DNA from 4 places in the Heyndrickxia vini genome. Region 4 is predicted to be linked to each of the others. Evidence: a T-box and tRNA genes for the amino acid it is inferred to sense, from the RefSeq annotation. Region 4 holds a T-box; the other regions hold tRNA genes.

The links. A T-box is a leader RNA that pairs with one kind of tRNA and senses whether it is charged. The one in region 4 lies ahead of asnS (asparagine--tRNA ligase), so its partner is inferred to be a tRNA-Asn.
Region 1: it encodes a tRNA-Asn, which carries the amino acid that the T-box ahead of asnS (asparagine--tRNA ligase) is inferred to sense. The anticodon was not compared.
Region 2: it encodes a tRNA-Asn, which carries the amino acid that the T-box ahead of asnS (asparagine--tRNA ligase) is inferred to sense. The anticodon was not compared.
Region 3: it encodes a tRNA-Asn, which carries the amino acid that the T-box ahead of asnS (asparagine--tRNA ligase) is inferred to sense. The anticodon was not compared.

What each region holds. Positions count from the first base shown of each region.
Region 1 is NZ_CP065425.1:3,954,874-3,962,076, reverse strand. It holds gene I5776_RS19680 (anti-sigma factor antagonist) at 1-175, shown strand, start outside; gene rsbW (anti-sigma B factor RsbW) at 175-648, shown strand; gene sigB (RNA polymerase sigma factor SigB) at 626-1,423, shown strand; gene I5776_RS19665 (PP2C family serine/threonine-protein phosphatase) at 1,420-2,016, shown strand; gene I5776_RS19660 (Tex family protein) at 2,104-4,281, shown strand; gene cmpA (cortex morphogenetic protein CmpA) at 4,349-4,456, opposite strand; gene I5776_RS19650 (SprT family protein) at 4,542-4,994, shown strand; tRNA gene I5776_RS19645 (tRNA-Asn) at 5,090-5,164, shown strand; tRNA gene I5776_RS19640 (tRNA-Ser) at 5,168-5,258, shown strand; tRNA gene I5776_RS19635 (tRNA-Glu) at 5,275-5,346, shown strand; tRNA gene I5776_RS19630 (tRNA-Asp) at 5,367-5,443, shown strand; tRNA gene I5776_RS19625 (tRNA-Gln) at 5,462-5,536, shown strand; tRNA gene I5776_RS19620 (tRNA-Lys) at 5,711-5,786, shown strand; tRNA gene I5776_RS19615 (tRNA-Leu) at 5,848-5,932, shown strand; tRNA gene I5776_RS19610 (tRNA-Leu) at 5,993-6,078, shown strand; tRNA gene I5776_RS19605 (tRNA-Arg) at 6,110-6,186, shown strand; tRNA gene I5776_RS19600 (tRNA-Gly) at 6,203-6,276, shown strand; rRNA gene I5776_RS19595 (16S ribosomal RNA) at 6,493-7,203, shown strand, end outside.
Region 2 is NZ_CP065425.1:3,190,593-3,197,795, reverse strand. It holds rRNA gene I5776_RS16060 (16S ribosomal RNA) at 1-1,107, shown strand, start outside; rRNA gene I5776_RS16055 (23S ribosomal RNA) at 1,331-4,284, shown strand; rRNA gene rrf (5S ribosomal RNA) at 4,400-4,516, shown strand; tRNA gene I5776_RS16045 (tRNA-Asn) at 4,526-4,600, shown strand; tRNA gene I5776_RS16040 (tRNA-Ser) at 4,604-4,695, shown strand; tRNA gene I5776_RS16035 (tRNA-Glu) at 4,706-4,780, shown strand; tRNA gene I5776_RS16030 (tRNA-Val) at 4,806-4,881, shown strand; tRNA gene I5776_RS16025 (tRNA-Met) at 5,029-5,102, shown strand; tRNA gene I5776_RS16020 (tRNA-Asp) at 5,121-5,197, shown strand; tRNA gene I5776_RS16015 (tRNA-Phe) at 5,218-5,293, shown strand; tRNA gene I5776_RS16010 (tRNA-Thr) at 5,310-5,385, shown strand; tRNA gene I5776_RS16005 (tRNA-Tyr) at 5,409-5,492, shown strand; tRNA gene I5776_RS16000 (tRNA-Trp) at 5,500-5,573, shown strand; tRNA gene I5776_RS15995 (tRNA-His) at 5,576-5,651, shown strand; tRNA gene I5776_RS15990 (tRNA-Gln) at 5,690-5,761, shown strand; tRNA gene I5776_RS15985 (tRNA-Gly) at 5,765-5,839, shown strand; tRNA gene I5776_RS15980 (tRNA-Cys) at 5,845-5,918, shown strand; tRNA gene I5776_RS15975 (tRNA-Leu) at 5,925-6,006, shown strand; gene I5776_RS15970 (MOSC domain-containing protein) at 6,688-7,203, opposite strand, start outside.
Region 3 is NZ_CP065425.1:1,283,450-1,290,652, forward strand. It holds rRNA gene I5776_RS06310 (23S ribosomal RNA) at 1-840, shown strand, start outside; rRNA gene rrf (5S ribosomal RNA) at 913-1,029, shown strand; tRNA gene I5776_RS06320 (tRNA-Val) at 1,042-1,117, shown strand; tRNA gene I5776_RS06325 (tRNA-Thr) at 1,287-1,362, shown strand; tRNA gene I5776_RS06330 (tRNA-Lys) at 1,377-1,452, shown strand; tRNA gene I5776_RS06335 (tRNA-Leu) at 1,463-1,543, shown strand; tRNA gene I5776_RS06340 (tRNA-Gly) at 1,561-1,635, shown strand; tRNA gene I5776_RS06345 (tRNA-Leu) at 1,646-1,734, shown strand; tRNA gene I5776_RS06350 (tRNA-Arg) at 1,771-1,847, shown strand; tRNA gene I5776_RS06355 (tRNA-Pro) at 1,855-1,931, shown strand; tRNA gene I5776_RS06360 (tRNA-Ala) at 1,952-2,027, shown strand; tRNA gene I5776_RS06365 (tRNA-Met) at 2,052-2,128, shown strand; tRNA gene I5776_RS06370 (tRNA-Ile) at 2,133-2,209, shown strand; tRNA gene I5776_RS06375 (tRNA-Ser) at 2,219-2,311, shown strand; tRNA gene I5776_RS06380 (tRNA-Met) at 2,334-2,407, shown strand; tRNA gene I5776_RS06385 (tRNA-Asp) at 2,513-2,589, shown strand; tRNA gene I5776_RS06390 (tRNA-Phe) at 2,612-2,687, shown strand; tRNA gene I5776_RS06395 (tRNA-His) at 2,723-2,798, shown strand; tRNA gene I5776_RS06400 (tRNA-Gly) at 2,803-2,876, shown strand; tRNA gene I5776_RS06405 (tRNA-Ile) at 2,885-2,958, shown strand; tRNA gene I5776_RS06410 (tRNA-Asn) at 2,964-3,038, shown strand; tRNA gene I5776_RS06415 (tRNA-Ser) at 3,060-3,150, shown strand; tRNA gene I5776_RS06420 (tRNA-Glu) at 3,155-3,226, shown strand; gene I5776_RS06425 (isochorismate synthase) at 3,503-4,909, shown strand; gene menD (2-succinyl-5-enolpyruvyl-6-hydroxy-3-cyclohexene-1-carboxylic-acid synthase) at 4,906-6,657, shown strand; gene menH (2-succinyl-6-hydroxy-2,4-cyclohexadiene-1-carboxylate synthase) at 6,654-7,203, shown strand, end outside.
Region 4 is NZ_CP065425.1:2,219,141-2,226,343, reverse strand. It holds gene I5776_RS11235 (PH domain-containing protein) at 203-580, shown strand; gene I5776_RS11230 (VOC family protein) at 935-1,351, shown strand; gene I5776_RS11225 (SDR family oxidoreductase) at 1,549-2,592, shown strand; gene I5776_RS11220 (multidrug effflux MFS transporter) at 2,708-3,943, opposite strand; gene I5776_RS11215 (hypothetical protein) at 4,236-4,373, shown strand; T-box leader at 4,875-5,112, shown strand; gene asnS (asparagine--tRNA ligase) at 5,167-6,558, shown strand; gene I5776_RS11205 (peptidoglycan D,D-transpeptidase FtsI family protein) at 6,952-7,203, shown strand, end outside.

The DNA of each region.
Region 1 (7,203 bases), 1.7 Mb from region 4:
TTCTTATATGGATAGTACAGGTTTAGGTGTTTTTGTAGGTCTATTCAAAAGCATCCGCGCAAATAACGGAAAACTATATCTAAGTGGTTTATCTGAAAGATTAAAAAGATTATTCGATATTACAGGTTTAACTAATATTATGGAAATTTATACCGAGGTAGAGGGTGGAGTATAATGGTTGAGGCATTCGATTACATCGAGATGAAGATTCCCGCAAAGCCGGAATACATAGGGGTTATAAGATTAACCCTTTCTGGAATTGCAAGTCGTATGGGTTTTGGATACGAAATGATAGAAGATTTAAAAATAGCAACAAGCGAAGCTATTACAAATGCAATACAACATGCATATAAAGAAGAGGCAGTCGGGGAAATATTTGTCGGTTTCAGCGTTTTTCCTGACCGCTTAGATGTAATGGTAGCTGATCAAGGTGGAAGTTTTGATATTGAAAGGACAAAGTTAGAAACGGGTCCATATGATGAAAATGAGAAAGTCGAGTTTATGCGTGAAGGAGGCCTGGGGCTTTACCTAATTGAAAGTCTTATGGATGAAGTTAGGTTTCATTATAAGGAAGGGGTAACGGTCTTAATGACCAAATACCTTGAAGGAGAGCAGGTGGAGACTGATGCCCAAATTGTCTCAACCTAATCAATATGGAAAAGAAAAAATTAATGACTTAATAAAGATATTTCAAGAAAACGGAGATATGGACGCACAGGATGCCCTCGTTGCACATTACAAAAATTTAGTGGAGTCCATATCTTGGAAATATTCAAAAGGCAAAACCTATCAGGAGGATATTTTTCAGGTAGGCGTACTAGGATTACTTGGTGCGATAAGACGTTATGATGCCACTTATGGGAAAAGCTTTGAGGCTTTTGCGATTCCAACTATAATTGGAGAAATCAAACGATTTTTACGTGATAAAACTTGGAGTGTCCATGTTCCACGTCGTATTAAGGAACTTGGCCCGAAAATAAAAACAACTTCAGAAGAACTAACTGTCTTATTACAACGGTCCCCCCGAATTGATGAAATCGCGGCAAAGTTAGATGTTTCCGAAGAGGAGATTCTTGAAGCGATGGAAATGGGGAAAAGTTATCATGCCCTTTCTGTAGACCACTCCATCGAATCTGATTCTGATGGAAGTACTGTTACTCTTTTAGATATAGTGGGCAAGGAAGATACAGGTTTTGAAAAAGTAAATCAACGGATGGTTCTTGATAAGGTACTGCATGTTTTAAATGAACGAGAGCGAAAAATTATTCAATTGACTTATCTAGACAATTTGAGTCAAAAGGAGACGGGGGACAAACTAGGTATTTCTCAAATGCATGTTTCCCGTATACAGAGAAAAGCAATTAAGAAATTACGTGATGCAATTAATGAAGAATCACGAGATAGGAAGAGTTCATCGGTATGAAACATTTGCAGCAAGAATTGGTAGAAATTTATGCTTACCAATCAGCTAAAGAAGGAAAACCTTTTTGTGGGGATAGTTACTATTTTACCGCTACAGAGGAATACTTTCTATGCGTTCTAGCGGATGGATTGGGCAGTGGCCGTTATGCTTATGAAGCATCATCAGCAGTGGTAGAAGTAGTTAAAGAGAATGAAACTGATGATGTTGAAACATTAATGAAACGCTGCAATGAAGTGCTCGCGCAAAAACGTGGTGCAGCGGTCGCTGTTTTAAAGGTGAATTTTATTACTCGCGAGTTCGAGTATAGTTGTGTAGGAAATATTCGCTTTTATTTGTATACACCAAATGGAAAAACGATATATCCGTTACCAATACGAGGTTTTTTATCGGGACGTCCACAAAACATTCGCACACAACGTTTCTTCTATGAACCAAATTCGAAATTTCTATTTCATACAGATGGTTTAACGGTGAATAATACAAAAACATTAATAAAAAGTTGCCAATCGGTTGAAATAATTGCAAATGAAATAAAAAATAAACAGTTCTCAAAAGATGATGATTCTACTTTTATTATCGGAAGCTTGCACTAATTAGCAAGCTTTTTCCTTTGCATAAAGAAATGATAAAATATGTTTAGCGGAAATGTTAGTGAATTTTAGAGAAGTAGGTGTTTGATAGTGGAACAAGCGGTTGAAAAAAATAGGACCCAATTGCAACAACGTTTATCAAAAGAGCTTCATTTTTCGGGAAAGCAGATTTCAAATGTTATTGCATTACTTGAAGAAGGAAATACTGTTCCGTTTATTGCCCGTTATAGAAAGGAAATGACAGGGGCATTAGATGAAGTTCAGATCCGTACAATTATGGATCGATGGAATTATATTCAAAATTTAGAACAACGGAAAGAAGAAGTTATTCGTTTAATTGAGGAACAAGGAAAGCTAACAGATGAGTTAAGAAAAAATATTATAAATGCCGATAAGCTGCAAATGGTGGAAGATCTCTATCGACCTTATAAACAAAAAAGAAGAACAAAAGCAACAATTGCTAAGGAAAAAGGGCTGGAGCCGTTGGCAACATGGATGATGACCTATCCATTAGATAAAGATATTAATAAAGAAGCAGCACATTATGTCTCCGAGGAGAAAGAAATACATACAATTGAGGATGCACTTACGGGAGCAAAAGATATTATAGCTGAGTGGATTTCCGATGATGCAACTACACGTGATTGGATTCGGAAAGAAACATTTAAAACAGGGATTGTTACATCAACATTAAAAAAAGAAGAAAAAGATGATAAAAAAGTGTTTGAAATGTATTACAAGTATGAAGAGCCTGTCCGAAAAATTGTCCCTCATCGAGTACTTGCATTAAACAGAGGAGAAAAAGAAGATGTCCTGAGAGTTTCCATTCAACCGGATATCGAAAAAATAATTAATCAACTTTTCCGTAAAGTGATTAAGAATGAGCATTCAAGTGTAACGCCTTATGTAAAAGAAGCGATAGAAGACGGCTATAAACGACTAATTCAACCTTCTATCGAGCGGGATATTCGAAATGAATTAACAGAAAAGGCAGAAGATCAATCAATCCATATTTTCTCTGAAAATTTAAGAAATCTCTTGTTGCAACCCCCGCTAAAAGGAAAAATGGTACTTGGTGTTGACCCGGCATATCGAACAGGCTGCAAGCTAGCGGTAGTCAACGAAACTGGTAAAGTTCTATCTATCGGTGTCATCTATCCTCATCCACCGAAGGCAAAGCCAGAGGAAGCGAAAAAGAAAGTTATCGATATAATAAAAGAATTTAAGGTAGAAGTAATAGCAATAGGAAATGGTACCGCTTCTCAGGAAACAGAACAATTTGTCGCTGAACTTTTAAAAGAAATAGATGATGATATTTCGTATATTATTGTCAATGAAGCTGGTGCAAGTGTATATTCTGCATCCGATTTAGCGCGTGAAGAGTTCCCAGACCTTCAAGTAGAAGAAAGAAGTGCAGTATCAATTGCTAGGAGATTACAAGATCCATTAGCGGAGTTAGTGAAAATTGATCCGAAATCTGTTGGAGTAGGTCAATATCAACATGATGTTACCCAAAAGAAATTAAATGAATCACTTACATTTGTAGTGGAAACGGCTGTAAACCAAGTAGGAGTAAATGTGAATACTGCCTCTTCTTCTTTATTGCAATATGTTTCTGGGCTAAGTAAATCAGTTGCGAATAATATTGTGAAGTTTAGAAATGAAACTGGGAAAATTAACAATAGAAAAGAATTAAAAGGGATACCGCGTTTAGGATCAAAAACATATGAGCAAAGTATTGGTTTTTTGAGAATTATTGATGGAGATGATCCACTAGATAAAACACCAATACATCCTGAGAATTATCAGGCGGTCAAAACTTTGCTGAAAAAAATAAATTGTTCACCTAGCGATATCGGAACGGAAAAATTAAATGAAGCGATTAGTTCTTATTCCTTAAGTGACTTATCGGAGCAATTAAACATTGGTGAGTTAACGTTGAAGGATATTATAGATGCATTAAATCGTCCGGGGCGCGATCTTCGTGATGAATTACCAAAACCACTGCTGAAAAAGGAAATATTAAAGTTAGAAGATTTAAAAGTAGGAATGGAAATGCAAGGAACCGTAAGAAACGTAGTTGATTTTGGAGCATTTATCGATGTCGGAGTAAAAGAGGATGGACTTGTTCATATTTCTAAACTTAGTAATAAATTTGTGAAACATCCATTAGATGTCGTTTCGCTAGGTGATGTTGTTACTGTTTGGGTGGAGAATGTGGATATTCAAAAGGGAAGATTGTCATTAACCATGCTTCAAGGACAGTGAAATAGTAAAGGGTGGCGTGTATACATACACGCCATTTTTTGTTCAGATGAATTATTATAGAATGAGATTAGAATTTTTGTTGATAAAAAAACCAACATTGATTGAGAAGCTTTATTTGGTATCGATTTTTTTCCGAAAAAGCTTTTCGCATTTGATTTTGAAACCAAGTTGGCATAGGCGATGGCCTCCTTTAGTATTATCTACAATATGCTATAATAGTTTGTCATGTTCATGTTAAATGGAAAAAAGGGGAGCAAAAGATGAATGATCAAGAGCTTCAAGAATTAGTTGAACGCATATCATTAAGGTTCTTTGGAAAACCTTTTAAACATGTTGCTTTATTTAATTCAAGACTTCGTACAACAGGTGGGAGATATTTACTAAAAAACCATAATATCGAGATAAACTATAAATATTACGATGAATTTGGCGAAAAGGAATTGATTGGTATAATCAAGCATGAGTTATGTCATTATCACCTTCATATAGAAGGAAAAGGATATCAACATCGTGACAATGATTTTAAAAACTTACTTAACGAAGTCCATGCTCCAAGATTCTGTTCGCCATTACAAAACATACATAGAAAAAAGTCCAAAGTGATATATAACTATGTCTGCAAAGGTTGTAAGACAAATTATACCCGTAGAAGGAAAGTGGATGTTAAACGTTTTGTTTGCGGAAAGTGTAGGGGGATATTGGAGCTGAAATAAGTGGATTATAAGTTTTTGAAAAAAGTTTTTAAAATGGGTTGACTTAATGTCTAATCGTAATTATAATTTTAAGAGTCGACAAGATGAAATGTTATTCCGCAGTAGCTCAGTGGTAGAGCTATCGGCTGTTAACCGATCGGTCGTAGGTTCGAATCCTACCTGCGGAGCCATAAGGGGAAGTACTCAAGTGGCTGAAGAGGCGCCCCTGCTAAGGGTGTAGGTCGCGTAAGCGGCGCGAGGGTTCAAATCCCTCCTTCTCCGCCAGGAAATTAATTTTTATGGCCCGTTGGTCAAGCGGTTAAGACACCGCCCTTTCACGGCGGTAACACGGGTTCGAATCCCGTACGGGTCATTGTTTTAAATAATTGTTTTGGTCCGGTAGTTCAGCTGGTTAGAATGCCTGCCTGTCACGCAGGAGGTCGCGGGTTCGAGTCCCGTCCGGACCGCCATTTCGAAAAAAATGATATTGGGCTATAGCCAAGTGGTAAGGCAACGGACTTTGACTCCGTCACTCGTTGGTTCGAATCCAGCTAGCCCAGCCATTTTTTTATTTTTTGAGCCATTAGCTCAGTCGGTAGAGCACGAATGAATAAACTGCGAAGGTGAACTTCAGCGTACCAATCGAGCTGCTACTTGAATAATCTTTCTGAGATTGGGACGTCGTAGATGCTTAACTAAGCTCAAATTGAATAAGACATTACATTAATATCTTTTTAGAGCCATTAGCTCAGTCGGTAGAGCATCTGACTTTTAATCAGAGGGTCGAAGGTTCGAGTCCTTCATGGCTCACCATTCTACAAGTTGATTTGTGTGTATTGAGGCAAATATACTTAATTCTACTGTATTATACAATGCGGGTGTGGCGGAATTGGCAGACGCACCAGACTTAGGATCTGGCGCCGCAAGGCGTGGGGGTTCGACTCCCTTCACCCGCACCAAAATAACTATTGACTTTTATCTAGCAGTTTGTTATTATACTATATGTCACTTTTTAAGATGCGGTCGTGGCGGAATGGCAGACGCGCTAGGTTGAGGGCCTAGTGGTGGCAACACCGTGGAGGTTCAAGTCCTCTCGGCCGCACCAAAGTTTTTCAGAGTCCTTACAAATTACAAATGCGCCCGTAGCTCAATTGGATAGAGTGTCTGACTACGGATCAGAAGGTTATGGGTTCGACTCCTATCGGGCGCGCCATCCAAAAATATAATATGCGGGTGTAGTTTAGTGGTAAAACTACAGCCTTCCAAGCTGTTGTCGTGGGTTCGATTCCCATCACCCGCTCCAAAAAAAAGTATTGACATCATTTTATAAAGATGATAAGATTTAAAAGTCGCTTCTGGAAGAGAAAAAACATTCTCAAAAAAGTTGTTGACAACAAACACTAGAAATGATATAGTAAGAAAGTTGTTTCTAAAAAAAGAAGTAATGATTGATCTTTGAAAACTGAACAAAACGAAACGTCAATTAATTTATTTTTAAACTAGAGCTATATCAAACATCTTTTTGGAGAGTTTGATCCTGGCTCAGGACGAACGCTGGCGGCGTGCCTAATACATGCAAGTCGAGCGAATCTGATGGGAGCTTGCTCCCTGAAGATTAGCGGCGGACGGGTGAGTAACACGTGGGTAACCTGCCTGTAAGACTGGGATAACTCCGGGAAACCGGGGCTAATACCGGATAACTTTTTCCTTCGCATGAAGGAGAATTGAAAGATGGCTTTGGCTATCACTTACAGATGGACCCGCGGCGCATTAGCTAGTTGGTGAGGTAACGGCTCACCAAGGCGACGATGCGTAGCCGACTTGAGAGGGTGATCGGCCACACTGGGACTGAGACACGGCCCAGACTCCTACGGGAGGCAGCAGTAGGGAATCTTCCGCAATGGACGAAAGTCTGACGGAGCAACGCCGCGTGAGTGATGAAGGTTTTCGGATCGTAAAACTCTGTTGTTAGGGAAGAACAAGTATCGTTCGAATAGGGCGGTACCTTGACGGTACCTAACCAGAAAGCCACGGCTAACTACGTGCCAGCAGCCGCGGTAATACGTAGGTGGCAAGCGTTGTCCGGAATTATTGGGCGTAAAGCGCGCGCAGGCGGTTTCTTAAGTCTGATGTGAAAGCCCACGGCTCAACCGTGGAGGGTCATTGAAACTGGGAGACTTGAGTGCAGAAGAGAAGAGCGGAATTCCACGTGTAGCGGTGAAATGCGTAG
Region 2 (7,203 bases), 970 kb from region 4:
TAGGGAAGAACAAGTATCGTTCGAATAGGGCGGTACCTTGACGGTACCTAACCAGAAAGCCCACGGCTAACTACGTGCCAGCAGCCGCGGTAATACGTAGGTGGCAAGCGTTGTCCGGAATTATTGGGCGTAAAGCGCGCGCGCGCGCAGGCGGTTTCTTAAGTCTGATGTGAAAGCCCACGGCTCAACCGTGGAGGGTCATTGAAACTGGGAGACTTGAGTGCAGAAGAGAAGAGCGGAATTCCACGTGTAGCGGTGAAATGCGTAGAGATGTGGAGGAACACCAGTGGCGAAGGCGGCTCTTTGGTCTGTAACTGACGCTGAGGCGCGAAAGCGTGGGGAGCGAACAGGATTAGATACCCTGGTAGTCCACGCCGTAAACGATGAGTGCTAAGTGTTAGAGGGTTTCCGCCCTTTAGTGCTGCAGCTAACGCATTAAGCACTCCGCCTGGGGAGTACGCAGTAAGGCTGAAACTCAAAGGAATTGACGGGGCACACACAAGCGGTGGAGCATGTGGTTTAATTCGAAGCAACGCGAAGAACCTTACCAGGTCTTGACATCCTCTTGCCCTCCCTAGAGATAGGGATTTCCCTTCGGGGACAAGAGTGACAGGTGGTGCATGGTTGTCGTCAGCTCGTGTCGTGAGATGTTGGGTTAAGTCCCGCAACGAGCGCAACCCTTGACCTTAGTTGCCAGCATTTAGTTGGGCACTCTAAGGTGACTGCCGGTGACAAACCGGAGGAAGGTGGGGATGACGTCAAATCATCATGCCCCTTATGACCTGGGCTACACACGTGCTACAATGGATGGTACAAAGGGTTGCTAGACCGCGAGGTTACGCCAATCCCATAAAACCATTCTCAGTTCGGATTGTAGGCTGCAACTCGCCTACATGAAGCCGGAATCGCTAGTAATCGCGGATCAGCATGCCGCGGTGAATACGTTCCCGGTACTTTGTACACACCGCCCGTCACACCACGAGAGTTTGTAACACCCGAAGTCGGTGAGGTAACCTTTGGAGCCAGCCGCCGAAGGTGGGACAGATGATTGGGGTGAAGTCGTAACAAGGTAGCCGTATCGGAAGGTGCGGCTGGATCACCTCCTTTCTAAGGAATATGGAAGACCACTGACGTGGTTACAAAAAAGACGCTTTCGTTTTGTTCAGTTTTGAGAGGTTAATTCCTTTCAAACTAATAGAGGTGAATTAGAAGTTTATTATTCGCCAAATTGTTCTTTGAAAACTAGATAATATGAGAAATAACCAAGTAATAACCGAGAATCGCCACTTTATGGATGAATCCATTAAGTAAGTAATAAACAACCTTTTTAGGTTAAGTTAATAAGGGCGCACGGTGAATGCCTTGGCACTAGGAGCCGATGAAGGACGGGACTAACACCGATATGCTTCGGGGAGCTGTAAGCAAGCTTTGATCCGGAGATTTCCGAATGGGGGAACCCACTGCCCGTAATGGGGTAGTATCCTTACTTGAATACATAGAGTATGGAAGGCAGACCCGGGGAACTGAAACATCTAAGTATCCGGAGGAAGAGAAAGCAAACGCGATTTCCTGAGTAGCGGCGAGCGAAACGGAAGAAGCCCAAACCAAGAGGCTTGCCTCTTGGGGTTGTAGGACACTCTATACGGAGTTACAAAGGAACGGAGTAAATGAAGAGGTCTGGAAAGGCCCGTCAAAGAAGGTAACAACCCTGTAGTTGAAACTTCGTTCCCTCCAGAGTGGATCCTGAGTACGGCGGGACACGTGAAATCCCGTCGGAAGCAGGGAGGACCATCTCCCAAGGCTAAATACTCCCTAGTGACCGATAGTGAACCAGTACCGTGAGGGAAAGGTGAAAAGCACCCCGGGAGGGGAGTGAAAGAGAACCTGAAACCGTGTGCCTACAAGTAGTTAGAGCCCTGTGCGTATTTCCTTCGGAAAGACGCCGGGTGATAGCGTGCCTTTTGTAGAATGAACCGGCGAGTTACGATTTCAAGCGAGGTTAAGCTGAAGAGGCGGAGCCGCAGCGAAAGCGAGTCTTAATAGGGCGAATGAGTTTGAGGTCGTAGACCCGAAACCAGGTGATCTACCCATGTCCAGGGTGAAGGTAAGGTAACACTTACTGGAGGCCCGAACCCACGCACGTTGAAAAGTGCGGGGATGAGGTGTGGGTAGCGGAGAAATTCCAATCGAACTTGGAGATAGCTGGTTCTCTCCGAAATAGCTTTAGGGCTAGCCTTAAGGTAAGAGTCTTGGAGGTAGAGCACTGTTTGGACTAGGGGCCCTCATCGGGTTACCGAATTCAGACAAACTCCGAATGCCAATGACTTATCCTTAGGAGTCAGACTGCGAGTGATAAGATCCGTAGTCAAAAGGGAAACAGCCCAGACCACCAGCTAAGGTCCCAAAGTATACGTTAAGTGGAAAAGGATGTGGAGTTGCTTAGACAACCAGGATGTTGGCTTAGAAGCAGCCACCATTTAAAGAGTGCGTAATAGCTCACTGGTCGAGTGACTCTGCGCCGAAAATGTACCGGGGCTAAACGTATCACCGAAGCTGTGGATGGACACCGTCTGGTGTCCGTGGTAGGAGAGCGTTCTAAGGGCTGAGAAGCTAGACCGTAAGGACTGGTGGAGCGCTTAGAAGTGAGAATGCCGGTATGAGTAGCGAAAGAAGGGTGAGAATCCCTTCCACCGAATGCCTAAGGTTTCCTGAGGAAGGCTCGTCCGCTCAGGGTTAGTCGGGACCTAAGCCGAGGCCGAAAGGCGTAGGCGATGGACAACAGGTTGATATTCCTGTACCACCTCTTCACCGTTTGAACGATGGGGGGACGCAGGAGGATAGGGTAAGCGCGCTGCTGGAATAGCGCGTCCAAGCAGTTAGAGGGGTGACGAGGCAAATCCCGTCACCATGTACCTTGAGCTGTGATGGCGAGGGAAATATAGTACCGAAGTTCCTGATTCCACACTGCCTAGAAAATCCTCTAGTGAGGTGAAAGGTGCCCGTACCGCAAACCGACACAGGTAGGCGAGGAGAGAATCCTAAGGTGAGCGAGAGAACTCTCGTTAAGGAACTCGGCAAAATGACCCCGTAACTTCGGGAGAAGGGGTGCTCTGTTAGGTGCAAGCCCGAGAGAGCCGCAGTGAATATACCAGGCGACTGTTTAGCAAAAACACAGGTCTCTGCGAAGCCGCAAGGCGAAGTATAGGGGCTGACGCCTGCCCGGTGCTGGAAGGTTAAGAGGAGAGGTTAGCGCAAGCGAAGCTTTGAATTGAAGCCCCAGTAAACGGCGGTACCGTAACTATAACGGTCCTAAGGTAGCGAAATTCCTTGTCAGGTAAGTTCTGACCCGCACGAAAGGCGCAACGATCTGGGCACTGTCTCAACGAGAGACTCGGTGAAATTATAGTACCTGTGAAGATGCAGGTTACCCGCGACAGGACGGAAAGACCCCGTGGAGCTTTACTGCAGCCTGATATTGAATTTTGGTACAGCTTGTACAGGATAGGTAGGAGCCTTTGAAGCCGGAGCGCCAGCTTCGGTGGAGGCGTCGGTGGGATACTACCCTGGCTGTATTGAAATTCTAACCCGCACCCCTGATCGGGGTGGGAGACAGTGTCAGGCGGGCAGTTTGACTGGGGCGGTCGCCTCCTAAAAGGTAACGGAGGCGCCCAAAGGTTCCCTCAGAATGGTTGGAAATCATTCGCAGAGTGTAAAGGCACAAGGGAGCTTGACTGCGAGACCTACAAGTCGAGCAGGGACGAAAGTCGGGCTTAGTGATCCGGTGGTTCCGCATGGAAGGGCCATCGCTCAACGGATAAAAGCTACCCCGGGGATAACAGGCTTATCTCCCCCAAGAGTCCACATCGACGGGGAGGTTTGGCACCTCGATGTCGGCTCATCGCATCCTGGGGCTGTAGTCGGTCCCAAGGGTTGGGCTGTTCGCCCATTAAAGCGGTACGCGAGCTGGGTTCAGAACGTCGTGAGACAGTTCGGTCCCTATCCGTCGTGGGCGTAGGAAATTTGAGAGGAGCTGTCCTTAGTACGAGAGGACCGGGATGGACGCACCGCTGGTGTACCAGTTGTCTTGCCAAAGGCATCGCTGGGTAGCTATGTGCGGAAGGGATAAGTGCTGAAAGCATCTAAGCATGAAGCCCCCCTCAAGATGAGATTTCCCTTAGTTTATCTAAATAAGACCCCTGAAAGATGATCAGGTTGATAGGTTCGAGGTGGAAGTGTGGCGACACATGGAGCTGACGAATACTAATCGGTCGAAGACTTATCCTAATTTGATTTGAAGTTATTATGAAGTGTTTCTCATCTATCTAGTTTTGAAGGAATAATTTTAAATTAATCCTTGAAAAATTTTAAAAAACATATATAATAATATATGTCCATAAGGTTTGGTGGCTAAAGCGAGAAGGTCACACCCGTTCCCATCCCGAACACGGAAGTTAAGCTTCTCAGCGCCGATGGTAGTTGGGGGCTCTCCCCCTGCAAGAGTAGGACGTCGCCAAGCTTGTAATATTCCGCAGTAGCTCAGTGGTAGAGCTATCGGCTGTTAACCGATCGGTCGTAGGTTCGAATCCTACCTGCGGAGCCATTAGGAGAGCTGTCCGAGTGGCCGAAGGAGCACGATTGGAAATCGTGTAGACGGTTAACGCTGTCTCAAGGGTTCAAATCCCTTGCTCTCCGCCATTTAAACTGTGGCCCGTTGGTCAAGCGGTTAAGACACCGCCCTTTCACGGCGGTAACACGGGTTCGAATCCCGTACGGGTCACCATTTAATAAATTGTAAATTACATAATGGAGGATTAGCTCAGCTGGGAGAGCACCTGCCTTACAAGCAGGGGGTCGGCGGTTCGATCCCGTCATCCTCCACCATATTATTATCGCGGGGTGGAGCAACGAGCGTTACTTCATCGAATAATCTGCGAGTTGTACCGATTGAGCAACATCTTGAATAAGCTTACTGAAATCGGGACAGTCGAATATGCAAAGTGCGATAATAAATCTTTATATTAACATTACCGCGGGGTGGAGCAGTCTGGTAGCTCGTCGGGCTCATAACCCGAAGGTCGCAGGTTCAAATCCTGCCTCCGCAATTGATTTGAAAATAAAATGGTCCGGTAGTTCAGCTGGTTAGAATGCCTGCCTGTCACGCAGGAGGTCGCGGGTTCGAGTCCCGTCCGGACCGCCATTTTTATAAAATACATATGTGGCTCGGTAGCTCAGTCGGTAGAGCAATGGACTGAAAATCCATGTGTCGGCGGTTCGATTCCGTCCCGAGCCACCATTTATAATAATATTAAGCCGGCCTAGCTCAATTGGTAGAGCAACTGACTTGTAATCAGTAGGTTGGGGGTTCAAGTCCTCTGGCCGGCACCATTCATTACTTATTGTAATGAGATGGAGGGGTAGCGAAGTGGCTAAACGCGGCGGACTGTAAATCCGCTCCTTCGGGTTCGGCGGTTCGAATCCGTCCCCCTCCACCATTAGAATAGGGGCATAGTTTAAAGGTAGAACTAAGGTCTCCAAAACCTTCAGTGTGGGTTCGATTCCTACTGCCCCTGCCATGGCGGTTGTGGCGAAGTGGTTAACGCATCGGATTGTGGTTCCGACATTCGTGGGTTCGATTCCCATCAGCCGCCCCATTTATGAACAAATAAATATTTACAACATATACTATTATTGGGCTATAGCCAAGTGGTAAGGCAACGGACTTTGACTCCGTCACTCGTTGGTTCGAATCCAGCTAGCCCAGTTTGCGGAAGTAGTTCAGTGGTAGAACACCACCTTGCCAAGGTGGGGGTCGCGGGTTCGAATCCCGTCTTCCGCTCCAACAATGGCGGCATAGCCAAGTGGTAAGGCAGAGGTCTGCAAAACCTTTACCACCGGTTCGAATCCGGTTGCCGCCTCCATAATATGCCGGTGTGGCGGAATTGGCAGACGCGCACGACTCAAAATCGTGTTCCTTCGGGAGTGTCGGTTCGACCCCGACCACCGGTATCATAGCACTGCTTGCCAATGTAGTGAAATCAACGTTTCTTACTCTATGTAAGGAACGTTTTTTATTTATCTCAAATACGATTCTTTGAAAATTATTGTGTACATAAAATCGTGAGCGTACCTGTCATTAAACAAGGAGGAATTTAAAAATGGCAAGGCATACAAAAGAATTATCTATTGAGGAGTATCAATCATTAACAGTCCAAAAAGCGTAAAGGAAATTGATTTCAAAACTGCTCTTTCTTTATTTGTTGATGATTGTCAAATCAGAAATCTAAGCCTCAAACAATCCAATATTATAGAAATGAATTATCTGTTTTCTTTAAAATCCTAAGAGAACAGGAAATTACCCCCTCACTAGACACTATTTCTAAAGAGCATATAAAGCGATAAAGCGAAATGTCATTCTCTATATGAATGAGAAGGGATTGCAAACAGTAACAATGGACACACGTTTAAGAGCAATTAGAGCATTTTTAAATTTCCTGCATCGTGAACGGCATCTTAAAGAAATTTAGTTAATTGACATTAAACTGCTTAAAGACCGTAAAAAATGGATAAAAATGTAAAATAACATTGACTGTTTCGGCAGTCCTATTTTAGTTCAATAAGATATACATAAAAAAACTAGCTTTTTGGTCTAGGTTTAGCGTCATCCACAGTTTTCTACACAGCAGAGAATCATAACAATTTTAAAAATCTATTCCTCCAGTCCTCTGCAAGGGCATCAACTGCCAATATCTTTTCAATTGATGCTTTATCCTGTTTTTGGTGAAAAAGAATTTGAGTAGCAAAAGAAACGGATATTTCTTTTGAGTGTTTTTCCAAAAGAGTTATTTCCGAATCGAACTTAATAGTTCCCTCTTCCAATACCCGAAAAAAGTAACCAGTTAGAGTCGTTTCAATCACTTTCTTTAAAAGTTGTTTTTCCTCGTTATAATTGGAGATAGTTACACAAGGTACCCTCCCTTGTGTTATTTGAAGAATAGTATCCCCTATTTTATATATGTCACCAATACAAACCTGTTCTTCCGTCATACCTGTTGCAGTAATATTTTCCCCAAAAGCAGGTAGAATAAGCTTTTTTTGAAATACTTCTTCCCAATAAGAGTAATGCTCGAATGGATAGAAACATACTACACGGTCTGATCCCCCGTGAAATTTGTGATTTGCAACATCATCACCAACAATGATAGA
Region 3 (7,203 bases), 940 kb from region 4:
AAGACCCCGTGGAGCTTTACTGCAGCCTGATATTGAATTTTGGTACAGCTTGTACAGGATAGGTAGGAGCCTTTGAAGCCGGAGCGCCAGCTTCGGTGGAGGCGTCGGTGGGATACTACCCTGGCTGTATTGAAATTCTAACCCGCACCCCTGATCGGGGTGGGAGACAGTGTCAGGCGGGCAGTTTGACTGGGGCGGTCGCCTCCTAAAAGGTAACGGAGGCGCCCAAAGGTTCCCTCAGAATGGTTGGAAATCATTCGCAGAGTGTAAAGGCACAAGGGAGCTTGACTGCGAGACCTACAAGTCGAGCAGGGACGAAAGTCGGGCTTAGTGATCCGGTGGTTCCGCATGGAAGTAGTATCGCTCAACGGATAAAAGCTACCCCGGGGATAACAGGCTTATCTCCCCAAGAGTCCACATCGACGGGGAGGTTTGGCACCTCGATGTCGGCTCATCGCATCCTGGGGCTGTAGTCGGTCCCAAGGGTTGGGCTGTTCGCCCATTAAAGCGGTACGCGAGCTGGGTTCAGAACGTCGTGAGACAGTTCGGTCCCTATCCGTCGTGGGCGTAGGAAATTTGAGAGGAGCTGTCCTTAGTACGAGAGGACCGGGATGGACGCACCGCTGGTGTACCAGTTGTCTTGCCAAAGGCATCGCTGGGTAGCTATGTGCGGAAGGGATAAGTGCTGAAAGCATCTAAGCATGAAGCCCCCCTCAAGATGAGATTTCCCTTAGTTTATCTAAATAAGACCCCTGAAAGATGATCAGGTTGATAGGTTCGAGGTGGAAGTGTGGCGACACATGGAGCTGACGAATACTAATCGGTCGAAGACTTATCCTAATTTGATTTGACGTTATTATGAAGTATTTCTCATCTATCTAGTTTTGAGGGAACAATCCCTGAAATTTTTAGTCTGGTAATTATGGCGAGAAGGTCACACCCGTTCCCATCCCGAACACGGAAGTTAAGCTTCTCAGCGCCGATGGTAGTTGGGGGCTCTCCCCCTGCAAGAGTAGGACGTTGCCAGGCTGTATAATACATGGAGGATTAGCTCAGCTGGGAGAGCACCTGCCTTACAAGCAGGGGGTCGGCGGTTCGATTCCGTCATCCTCCACCATCTTTTAGACAAAAAATCATTTTGCCGGCCTAGCTCAATTGGTAGAGCACGACCGAATACGCTTCGTAGGAATAACTTCAGCGTACAGCTTGAGCCGCTACTTGAATAATCAGTCTGAAAGCTGGACGACCTTCTTAAGTGGTTCAATATAAGGAAAATAATTTAATATGCCGGCCTAGCTCAATTGGTAGAGCAACTGACTTGTAATCAGTAGGTTGGGGGTTCAAGTCCTCTGGCCGGCACCATTTTTAAAAGAAATGAGCCATTAGCTCAGTCGGTAGAGCATCTGACTTTTAATCAGAGGGTCGAAGGTTCGAGTCCTTCATGGCTCACCATTAAATTTACGCGGGTGTGGCGGAATTGGCAGACGCACCAGACTTAGGATCTGGCGCCGCAAGGCGTGGGGTTCGACTCCCTTCACCCGCATTATAACTAATTAAGTCGCGGAAGTAGTTCAGTGGTAGAACACCACCTTGCCAAGGTGGGGGTCGCGGGTTCGAATCCCGTCTTCCGCTCCAGACAACCCTTGCCGGGGTGGCGGAACTGGCAGACGCACAGGACTTAAAATCCTGCGGTAGGTGACTACCGTACCGGTTCGATTCCGGTCCTCGGCACCAAAGTTTTTTTGCGAAGCGAAATAACTTTCATTATATGCGCCCGTAGCTCAATTGGATAGAGCGTTTGACTACGGATCAAAAGGTTAGGGGTTCGACTCCTCTCGGGCGCGCCATTAAGTTCGGGAAGTAGCTCAGCTTGGTAGAGCACTTGGTTTGGGACCAAGGGGTCGCAGGTTCGAATCCTGTCTTCCCGACCATTATATACAAAAACTAATATGGGGCCTTAGCTCAGCTGGGAGAGCGCCTGCTTTGCACGCAGGAGGTCAGCGGTTCGATCCCGCTAGGCTCCACCAATTAAATTTTAATTATAACTATATGGCGGCGTAGCTCAGCTGGCTAGAGCGTACGGTTCATACCCGTGAGGTCGTGGGTTCGATCCCCTCCGCCGCTACCATATAGGACCTTTAGCTCAGCTGGTTAGAGCAGACGGCTCATAACCGTCCGGTCGTAGGTTCGAGTCCTACAAGGTCCACCATATAATTTCGGAGGAATACCCAAGTCTGGCTGAAGGGATCGGTCTTGAAAACCGACAGGCGGGTTACACCGCGCGGGGGTTCGAATCCCTCTTCCTCCGCCATATGAATGTATATTAATATTGCCGCGGGGTGGAGCAGTCTGGTAGCTCGTCGGGCTCATAACCCGAAGGTCGCAGGTTCAAATCCTGCCTCCGCAATTAAAGATAGTTATTTTGACATTAGTCAAAAATATACTGTTATTTTCAGCTGTCGCTGAAAGAAAAATAAGGATGTTTATTTTCTCCTTATGTTGAAAAAAAATTGGTCCGGTAGTTCAGCTGGTTAGAATGCCTGCCTGTCACGCAGGAGGTCGCGGGTTCGAGTCCCGTCCGGACCGCCATTTACATATAATATACATACTTGGCTCGGTAGCTCAGTCGGTAGAGCAATGGACTGAAAATCCATGTGTCGGCGGTTCGATTCCGTCCCGAGCCACCATATAAAGTTATCAAAGATTGTATATATACAATGTGGCGGCTATGGCGAAGTGGTTAACGCATCGGATTGTGGTTCCGACATGCGTGGGTTCGATTCCCACTAGCCGCCCCATATTGCGGGTGTAGTTTAGTGGTAAAACTACAGCCTTCCAAGCTGTTGTCGTGGGTTCGATTCCCATCACCCGCTCCATATTTTATGGGCCTATAGCTCAGCTGGTTAGAGCGCACGCCTGATAAGCGTGAGGTCGATGGTTCGAGTCCATTTAGGCCCATTTATTCCGCAGTAGCTCAGTGGTAGAGCTATCGGCTGTTAACCGATCGGTCGTAGGTTCGAATCCTACCTGCGGAGCCATTTTATTATTTAAACAATATTGGAGAAGTACTCAAGTGGCTGAAGAGGCGCCCCTGCTAAGGGTGTAGGTCGGGTAACCGGCGCGAGGGTTCAAATCCCTCCTTCTCCGCCATTTAGGCCCGTTGGTCAAGCGGTTAAGACACCGCCCTTTCACGGCGGTAACACGGGTTCGAATCCCGTACGGGTCATAATATATTCGAATATATAGTAAGTTGGGAGTTTAAAAGATATGTCTTTTAAACTCCTTTTTTCTTTTGAAAATCTTCATTCAAAGGATATAAAAAAGCCATCTTTTAAAGTTCTATGTCGTCGGAAAAATTTCTATATAATCAATATTTAATGTGTGAAATGGGGAAGATAAGTTGTGTTCATTGACTCTATTCTATTAGAGGTGTATCTTAAAGATTGGACATAAAAATTTAAAAAGATTCGTCGTTGCACGGTTGTTTTTGGGAGAGATAATTTTGAAAAAAATTGAACAGATGAACATTGAAAATGAATGCAATATTGCTTTAACAAAGGCTAAAAAAAAGAACAAATCGATCTTATTTAGTTATACAGAACAATTAAATAATATTGACCCCCTATCATTTTATTCATCTGCAAAAACGCTATTTCAAGGAGAACGTTTTTTCTGGAAGGTTCCGAACGATGAGATGATTATAGTTGGTCTAGGTAGTACACAAACTTTCAAGACGGAAGTAGAAGAAGATCGATTTGATTACATTGATAAGGAATGGAATCAATTAATACAGGATGCTCATATATATAATCCTTTCGATGTTCAGGGAACCGGTCCTGTAATTTTTGGTGGATTTTCATTCGATCCTTTAAGTATGAAAGAGTCAGAATGGGCTCCGTTTAACAATGCCTTATTTCATCTGCCAAAACTAATGCTCGTTATAAATAAACAAGAAGTTTTTTTCACAATTAATATATTATGTAATTCAGATGATCATTTAGGTATTCTAAATCACCATCTAAAAATACAAAGAGAAATATTAGAGACTAAATTTTCAAAAGGGAAAAATAGCAATATTAAACAGGAACATGAAATGAACCGCCAAGAATGGGTAGACTCAGTCGCGGAAGTGGTTGACCTTTTAAAAAAAGATAGTCAATTAAATAAAGTAGTTATGGCAAGGAAAATGAATATTGAATTTAATGATAAAATAGCAGCTGAAAACGTATTAGAGAATTTATGGGAAGAACAACATGAAAGCTATATTTTTTCATTAGAGACGGTTGATCGCTGTTTTACAGGTGCGTCTCCTGAAAGACTGATTAAGAAGAATGGAGACGCTATTCTATCCGCATGCCTTGCTGGATCAATAAAGCGAGGGAATACGATAAGTGAGGATGAGTCTCTAGGTGAGACATTATTTAATGATGTGAAAAATCGACATGAACATCAGCTCGTAGTTTCAATGATCGCTGAAGTCATTCGTAAATATTGCAGGAATGTTAACATTCCAGAAATACCTACAATCATGAAAATGAGAGATATACAGCATTTGTTTACACCTGTAAATGGAACAATTAAGGATGATCAGATTTCTATTTTTCCATTAGTCAAAGATCTTCACCCAACACCCGCTATGGGGGGAGTACCTACTAATGAAGCTTTACAAATCATCCGCGATAAGGAAAAAATGGATCGTGGGTTTTATGCTTCTCCAATTGGTTGGGTTGATTACAGGGGGAATGGAGAGTTTGCTGTAGCCATTCGATCAGGATTAATTAAAGAGAATGAAGCATTTTTATATGCTGGGTGCGGTGTAGTTTCCGACTCAATCCCAGAGGATGAATATTTTGAAACAAAAATTAAATTTCGTCCGATGCTTCGTGCATTAGGAGGAAAGAAATTATGAATCATCAAGAGACACTTACAACATATTTAGCTAGCTTTATTCAGGGATTGTCAAATTCAGGTGTTCGGGATGTTGTCATAAGCCCCGGCTCACGGTCAACACCTTTAGCTTTGTTAATTGCTGACCACCCTAAGCTTAAATATCATATAAATATTGACGAACGTTCAGCTGCTTTTTTTGCATTGGGAATTGCAAAACAAACAAGGAATCCTGTTGCCCTATTATGTACTTCTGGAACTGCAGCGGCTAACTATTTTCCTGCAATTGTAGAAGCAAAGCTTTCAAGAATTCCATTAATCGTATTAACGGCTGATCGCCCACATGAATTGCGGGATATTGGGGCACCACAAGCAATCGACCAGATTCATTTATATGGAAAGCATGTAAAATGGTTTGCTGAAATGGCACTTCCAGAGATAGGGAAAGAAATGACATACTATGCTAGAACAACAGCTACAAGAGCTATTAGTATGTCTATACAGCAACCAGCGGGCCCAGTACATTTAAATTTTCCAATTCGCGAGCCATTACTACCAAGATTGACCCCTTCTCCATTCGGGGAATTGGAGGATCAATCAGTAATTAAAGTGAAGCAAGGGAGTACCCTTCTTGATTTGGGGGAAATGAAAACGATTTGCGATCGACTGCAAACTCTTGAAAAGGGCTTAATTGTATGTGGGGCTATTGATTATCCACAATTTTCAGCAGCGGTTTTAGAAATGGCTGATTCATTAGGCTATCCAATTATTGCAGACCCACTTTCACAGCTTCGAAGTGGGACATTCTCGGAGAATAATATCATTGATAGTTATGATGCAATATTAAAAGACATTGTTTCAGATGAAATGTTGTATCCTGATGTTATTATTCGATTTGGCGGAATGCCGGTTTCAAAGCCTTTAACTAAATTTATGAAACGACTTGAGGGAACTGAACAATATATTATTGAAGCGGGAGATAGTTGGCGCGATCCAATTAATTCGGCTACCCAAATGATCTATTGCGATGAAACATTATTTTGTGAAGGATTATTAAATCAATTGGATACAAAAAGACATTCAAAATGGTTGAAAATGTGGCAGAATCTAAATCAGATTGCTCGGAATACAATTATTAACGAAATTAGTGATATTTCTGAATTAGATGAAGGAAAGCTCGTTTTAGAATTAATAAAAAGATTGCCGCAAAATAGCCATTTATTTGTTGGTAATAGTATGCCAATTCGCGATGTGGATACATTTTTCCATTTTAATCAACAAAATATACGGGTATTAGCTAATCGCGGAGCAAATGGGATTGATGGTGTAGTTTCAAGTGCATTAGGAGCAAGTTTATATGGAGAATCGCTGTTTTTATTAATTGGCGACTTATCATTTTTCCATGATTTAAATGGGTTATTAGCAGCAAAGATGCATCAATTAAACATCACGATTATCGTAATTAATAATAATGGCGGAGGAATTTTTTCTTTCTTGCCACAATCGAATGAGCCAAAACATTTTGAAGCACTATTTGGTACACCAACAGATATTGAATTTGAATATGTTGTAAAAATGTATAATGGTAAATATAGTAAAATAAGTAACTGGGATGAATTTCATCGTTCAATAAATGAAGCGATTACATTGAAAGGATTAAATGTGATAGAAGTTCCTACGAATCGTGATGTGAATGTTGAAATTCATCGAAAAATGTGGAAACGTGTTTCCGCGGAAATTGAACAATATGTTCATGGAGAAATAGAATGAACATTGTAGTAAATAATGTGAATTATCATGTGAACATTATTGGAAAAGGTGAACCGGTCATCATGTTACATGGTTTTACCGGTGATATGACCAGTTGGGATGGGATTAATCCATATTTAAAGGAAAAAAATCAACTAATATTAATAGATATTCTTGGGCATGGTAAGACGGAGATTCCTATAAATATCGATCGGTTTCATATTGAAAAAGTTGCGAAAGATATAAGGGATATACTCCTTCATTTAAAAATAAACAAGACAAATATTTTAGGTTATTCAATGGGTGGAAGACTCGCTCTAACATTTACTTTTTTATATCCTAAAATGGTCAATAAGCTCATTTTAGAAAGTGCCTCTCCGGGGATAGAAACTGAAGAGGGAAGAAAATTACGGCGTGAAAATGATGAAAAGTTAGCTAATAAAATCATGGATGAAGGGGTAGAATCATTTGTTCATTTTTGGACAAATATTCCCTTGTTTAACTCCCAAAAAAGGTTAGACCATTCCATCCAGGAAAAAGTTAAACAGCAAAGATTACAAAATGCTC
Region 4 (7,203 bases):
GTCGTTGACATTGCCAAACAAATTGATTAATGGGATGGGGCTTATGAGCCGCAGAGTAGTGCTGCCATACCAGGGGGCTTTGTCCGAAAGGAAAGCGTGCGTTCTTTTCACGTCTATGCATTTGCATGTCTTATTTTTTAAGAATTAATGAGTATTTAGTCCGTAAATTATTATATATATTTTTTTTTAGGGGGGACTTTTTATGGGTTTATTAAGTGGATTATTAGGTAATGCATCAACTATGGATAAAGGAGAAGTTACTAAAGAAGTAGGTCAATTTTTGGCGAATGGTGAAGAAGTGGATGTTGCATTTAAACTAGTTAGAGATTTAATTGTATTTACAAATAAACGCTTATTATTAATAGATAAACAGGGGATCACAGGTAAAAAAGTTGATTTTCATTCGATTCCATACAAATCCATATCGCATTTTAGTGTAGAGACAGCTGGTCATTTTGATCTTGATGCTGAATTAAAAATATGGATATCGGGCGCACAGTTACCGGCTATATCAAAACAATTCAAAAAAGATAAAGCAATATATGATATTCAGAAATTATTAGTTTCCGTTTGTAGCTAATGAAATTTTGAGAAACGTTGTTTTTTAAAATATGCCTTGTTTTATTGTTAAATCAAAGACGCAATTCTAGAAATGGAATTGCGTCTTTTTCCTCGTGTAAGAAATTATAAATTTTACACATTGTGAATAACTTTGTTACATAAAGTGTCTACGTCTGTCTAGTTCTTATCGACAAGAAAACTTCGGAATTTTCCCTACAATCAATCTAAGTTCTTCCAATTTTAACGTTGGTCTGCTTTTGTTCGTAATCGGGCTATTTTCTATAATATCTGAAGGGATTCATCATAGGTAAATCGAAGTTTATATGAAGATGTAACTTAGTCAAATTACTAAACTTAGAGGAGGAGATTGGTTATGAACGATATACAGACATTACGTGGACTTACCACAGTTAGTTTTTGGACGGATGATCTAGCAGCTGCAAAGAAGTGGTACGCCAAGCTATTGGGCATCGAACCTTACTTCGAACGACCGGGATATGTTGAGTTTCGCCTCGGCGATTATCAGCACGAATTAGGGCTTATTGATCGTACCTACGCGCCCAATAGTGCTAAGACGGGCCCTGCCGGTGTCATAGTGTATTGGCACGTTGATGATGTGATAGGAACCTTCAATAAATTGATGTCGATGGGTGCGGAAGAGTACGAGGCACCCACTGAGCGTGGAAAGGGGTTTATCACTGCTTCTGTAGTGGATCCCTTTGGGAATATTCTTGGCATTATGTACAATCAGCATTATTTAGATGTTCTAGATTCAACCAAAAAAGCGTAACACTAACAATCGGCATTCTCTTTTCACGAATGACTAGTTCCACTACAGGTTTCTTTCAATTAATTCTCAGCCTGGTGTCATTGTAAGGTTTTGTTTTTTAGCTAGATTTCGTACGCTGCGTAACTTTTAACTATGAAAAATCGTTATTTATATCGAAAGGTTTTTTACGAAGTTCATAAAGTGAATGGGGGAAAAATATGAAGGTCCTTATATTAGGAGGTACTCGTTTTTTAGGCAGAGCATTGGTTGAAGAAGGATTAAAGAGAGGGCACGAAATCACTTTATTTAATCGTGGGACGAATAATGAGATTTTTCCTGAAGTGGAGCACATAATTGGAGATAGAGACAGAGATGTATCGCTTTTGGGAAACCGTAAATGGGATGTTGTCATGGATACATGCGGATTCGCTCCTCATCAAATGAAAAAAGTAGCAGCTGTACTAGGGGATAGTATGGAACATTATACGTATATCTCCAGCATCTCTGTTTATAAAGATTGGATTCCGCCGCATATTACGGAAGATTATCATTTACAATCCATGCCATCGGATAAACTGAAAGAAGTTGAGGATGGGGCACTATCTCCTTATGAGTATTACGGCGCATTGAAAGTCTTATGTGAAGAAGAGGCAGAGAAACATTGGCCAGGACGAGTTTTGCATGTAAGAGCCGGATTGCTTGTTGGACCGTTCGACTATACAGATCGGCTCCCTTACTGGGTTAAGCGTGTAGCGCAAGGTGGAAAAGTATTGGTGCCGGGACGTCCGGATCGACCTGTTCAATTGATTGACATAAAGGATGTAGCAACATGGGTTTTCAATATGGCTGAAAAAAGAGAAGCAGGGACGTTTAATGTAACAGGACCGAATGAAGAATTGACATTCGAAGAGCTTTTGAACACTTGTAAAGTTATCACAAACAGTGATGCTGAATTTGTGTGGGCAGAAGAACAATTTATACATGAGCATAATGTACAGCCATGGACGGAGATGCCGTTATGGATTCCTGAACATTTCCCTTTAGAAGGTGAAACTGAACCTTGGAAAGGCAGTTCTTTCATCAGTATAGAAAAAGCTGTTAACGCCGGTCTTTCCTTCAGACCACTTGAAGATACTATTTTTGATGTATATCAATGGGAGAAGACGAGACGGGATACAGAACGAAAAGCGGGGATACCACGTGAAAGAGAGCAGAAGCTGCTTGAGACTTGGTTTCAAAACGTGAAAAAGGAGACTTTATGAGTATCCGTTTTCCAACAAGCCAAGGAAAATAATGAAAAGAAAATCGGCTCTTTCGTTTCGTTAAGGAAAGAGCCGATTTTTATCTAAAGAATTATCTCAAACTACTAAATAGAGCCTAGAAACTTGTTTTCGTAGATTTTGCCCTCTGGACCCCAATCGAACCTCTCCGAACCAAAACAAAATAGGAAAGAAAAGCTAGAAGACTGGAACCAAAAATCGTAACTCCCATTGGTACACCCGTATACGAACCAGCGATACCAACTAACGGAGCCGATAAGGAGCCAAGTACAAATGGCAATAATCCGAGTAATGCAGAGGCACTGCCCGCAATATGTCCTTGTGACTCAATAGCCAATGTAAAAGATGTCGTTCCGATGATACTAATCGATAAAACGAAAAAGAAAATCGGAACTGCAACAGCGATTAGTGGTGCTTTTAAAAGAAGGGCAATGAGTAAGAATAAACCCGATACGTTAGAGATTGCTAACCCTATCTTTAAAAATGTCCGCTCAGGAATGGTGTACGTAAAGCGACCAACCGACTGACTTCCAATAATTAATGCTAAGCCATTCACGCCAAATAATAGACTGAACTGTTGAGGTGTGACATGGTAAATATTTTGATAGACAAATGGAATACCAGATACATAGGCGAAAATTCCAGCAGTCGTAAATCCTTGTGTGAATGCATACCCCATGAATTCGCGATCCTTAAATAATGAACCAAAATTGCCCATAAGCTGAGGAAGGTTACTAGGTACACGTTTTTCCACTGGCAACGATTCTTTAAGTTTCAATGAAACTGTGAAAATTAATATTGCGCCAATACAAGCCAAAACGATAAAAACACCATTCCACTTTGTAAAAGAAAGGATGATCCCTCCAGCAACCGGTGCAACGATTGGACCAAGATTACCGACTAATACCATTAACGTAAAAAATTTAGTCAGTTCCTTTCCGCTAAACAAGTCTCTTACGACTGCTCGAGAGACGACAAGACCGCCAGCTGCAGAGAAGCCTTGGATAAAACGCGCCGCAATAAGGAAGTAAATGTTAGGTGCAAATGAACAGGTTAACGAAGCTAATAAGTATAAACATAGAAAAAATAACAAAGGTTTTCGACGGCCCTTTACATCACTCAATGGACCAATAAACAATTGTCCGAGCCCCAGTCCTAATAAACAAGCCGTTAAACTAATTTGAACAAGTGAAGCAGTTGTATCAAAATCTTCTACAATAGTAGGGAAGGATGGTAAATACGTATCGATTGTAAAAGGGCCTAAAAGTCCGAGTGATCCTAAAAGGATAGCCAGTTGTATTCGTTTTTTTCCACTAGGTGTATTTGTATTCAATTTTTTCTCCCTTTCAATTAAATTAGTATTTCAGATGTGTTCGTTCCGATTGTTCCAACCGTTTTTATCAGTACCCCGTTTAACTTGGCTAAAAATCATTTCGATATCCGAAATTACGTAATTTTCATTATAACCTGATTTTATTTGCGGGTAAACATTAAAATGATTTCGGACAGCCTTATTTATTTGCAAAATAAAATGGATGATAAATTGTAGAAAAATAATGGAACATATTTTGAACTTCATCATATACTGCCTACTGTGAGTAATTTTATATGGAGGAGATAAGGAAATGGGAAACATTCAATTAAAAACATCTAAGAACAACGAAAGCAAAAATGGAACAAACGGATATAAGATCATTGAAGTTAATGTATCTGATCCAACAGATAGTTTATTTGCAGTAGTAACGCCGATAAAAAAGCAATAGCAGAAATAATTGATATCTAGAAAGCTTATCATTCGATCAATTATACATAGAAGGATGGTTAAACGAAAACGGTAAAATGACATTTTTAGGTTTATCAAGAATTACCCATCAAATAAGTATCTTCGGAATGCATGTCTATGGAACTTGCTTCGTAAGGCACTTAACTATGTATAATAACGCGTATTCATAAGAGGGTAAAACTAACAATTTGGAGAAGGATTTCTGCCATCGCACTTCTTGTGGAGCAGCTTTTTGACCGCTGATAAATTGTACACCAGCGGTCATCCCCACTATAGATACTTTTACCCAATTCAGATCTTGTTAAATTAACGATTTTGTCTATTGCTCTATCCTGTTTATCAATTTCTGCTTATTATAGATCCGTATAGTTACGTCGTTTGACCAATAAAGATTTCAGTATATATCTTTGGGCAACTAGACAAAGGATTATGTTTTGTGATAGATTATTACAATAATAAGTCATTTTTAAAATTACATATTTTTAAATCGATGAAAAGGACAGTAGTTTTTGCTATATTCGATAGAGAGCCAGGGACGGTGGAAGCCTGGTGATGAAGCATGAATGAAGAACACCTTTGAGTTCTAACCGAAAGGGATAGCTTAAGTAGGCTTAGACGTTACCAGCACGTTATGGACTGGATAAGCAATAGAAGCTTTAAAGTTGGTCATATGATGACAATTTGGGTGGTACCGCGGAAGTTAGCCTTTCGTCCCTTTTTTATGGGATAGAAGGCTTTTTTTATTGTGAAAAATTACCATATGGAGGCTAATTATGATAAAGACTGTAGTAAAAGATTTATACAGAAATCAAGAAAAATTTAACGACCAAACAGTGCAAATTTCCGGTTGGATTCGTACTCTTCGCGATTCTAAAACCATTGGTTTTATGGAGTTAAACGACGGAACATTCTTTAAGAGTGTACAAGTCGTTTTCGAGGATACCCTTGATAACTTCAAAGAAATTACGAAGTTGCCTATTAGCTCTTCCGTTTTAGTAGAAGGTGAATTTGTTCCAACTCCTGAAATGAAACAGCCATTTGAAATTAAAGCGACAAAAATTGTTGTGGAAGGATTATCGGATCCAGCTTATCCGTTACAAAAAAAGAGACATTCCCTTGAATATTTAAGAACAATCGCTCATTTACGTCCGAGAGCTAATACCTTCTCTGCCGTTTTCAGAGTAAGATCTCTTGCATCGTATGCCATTCATAAGTTCTTTCAAGATAAAGGATTTGTATATGTACATACACCGATTATTACCGGAAGCGATACAGAAGGAGCCGGGGAGATGTTCCGTGTAACATCAATGGATTTGCAGCAGCTTCCAAAAAATGAAGATGGCAAAGTGGATGACAGTGCAGATTTCTTCGGCAAAGAATCCAACTTAACCGTCAGCGGCCAATTAAATGCAGAAACCTTTGCTCTTGCTTTCCGTAATGTTTATACATTTGGTCCAACATTTAGAGCAGAAAATTCTAATACGGCACGACATGCCGCAGAATTCTGGATGATCGAGCCGGAAGTTGCTTTTGCTGAATTACCAGATATCATGGACCTCGGAGAAGAAATGGTCAAGTATGTTATTCAATACGTTTTTGAACATGCACCTGAAGAAATGGCGTTCTTTAATAGCTTTATTGATAAAACGCTAATTGAGAGATTGAAAAATGCTTTAGAATCCGATTTTGGAAGGGTTACTTATACTGAAGCTGTTGATATATTAAAGAACTCTGGTAAGAAATTTGACTACCCAGTTGAATGGGGAACGGATTTGCAAACGGAACATGAACGTTATCTTAGCGAGGAAATTTATGAGCGTCCTGTCTTCGTAACCGACTATCCAAAAGAAATTAAGGCATTTTATATGAGAGCGAATGAAGATGGCAAGACAGTAGCAGCAACTGACCTGTTGGTTCCTGGTATTGGCGAGTTAATCGGGGGTAGCCAACGTGAGGAAAGAGAAGAGGTCCTTGCAAATAAAATTAAAGAACTTGGTATGTCTGAAGAAGATTACTGGTGGTATCTCGAACTTAGAAAATACGGTGGTACAAAGCATTCAGGCTATGGAATTGGGTTTGAACGACTTGTCATGTATTTAACAGGTATGAAGAACATCCGCGATGTCATCCCATTCCCACGTACACCAGGAAATGCTGACTTTTAATTAAATATGTGAAAAATAGGATGCTGCGGCATCCTATTTTTTTAAAATGATCATCAAAAATATTTCTTAGAATAAAGTACTTTTATCATTTGAAATTACATGGTATAGTAAATACTACAAGTGTAAAAGTTGGATTAGGATGAAGAGAATTTAGCAAATAGTAAAAGTAATTATAAAGTGATGGAAATATTTAGTTACAACAAGAAAACTCAATTAATAATAGCAGTTAATGGATTTTATTTGGTCATTTTTTGTTTTAAATACTACAAATGTAGTACTTAGAAAAGACAAAAAATTAAACGTGTCTATGATTAGGAAGAACTAATGTGCTAATCCAGGTTTTGTTTCTTCATTAAAATATCATGTGAAAATTTTAAAAAAGGAGGGTGCAAATTGAAGAAAATAAATGAGAAGAAAAAGACGCTTGTTTCCTCCTTCCGAATAAATATCATATTTTTGATTGTCTTTTTGCTGTTCTCACTGCTTATTCTTAAGCTTGGAATTGTGCAAATTGTATATGGCGAGGATTATAAGAGAGAAGTCGATAGAAAAGAAAATGTAACCGTAAAAATTTCTTTGCCTCGTGGTAAAATTTTAGATCGGAATGGGAAGCTAATCGTGGGGAATAAGCCGTCTAATGCGATA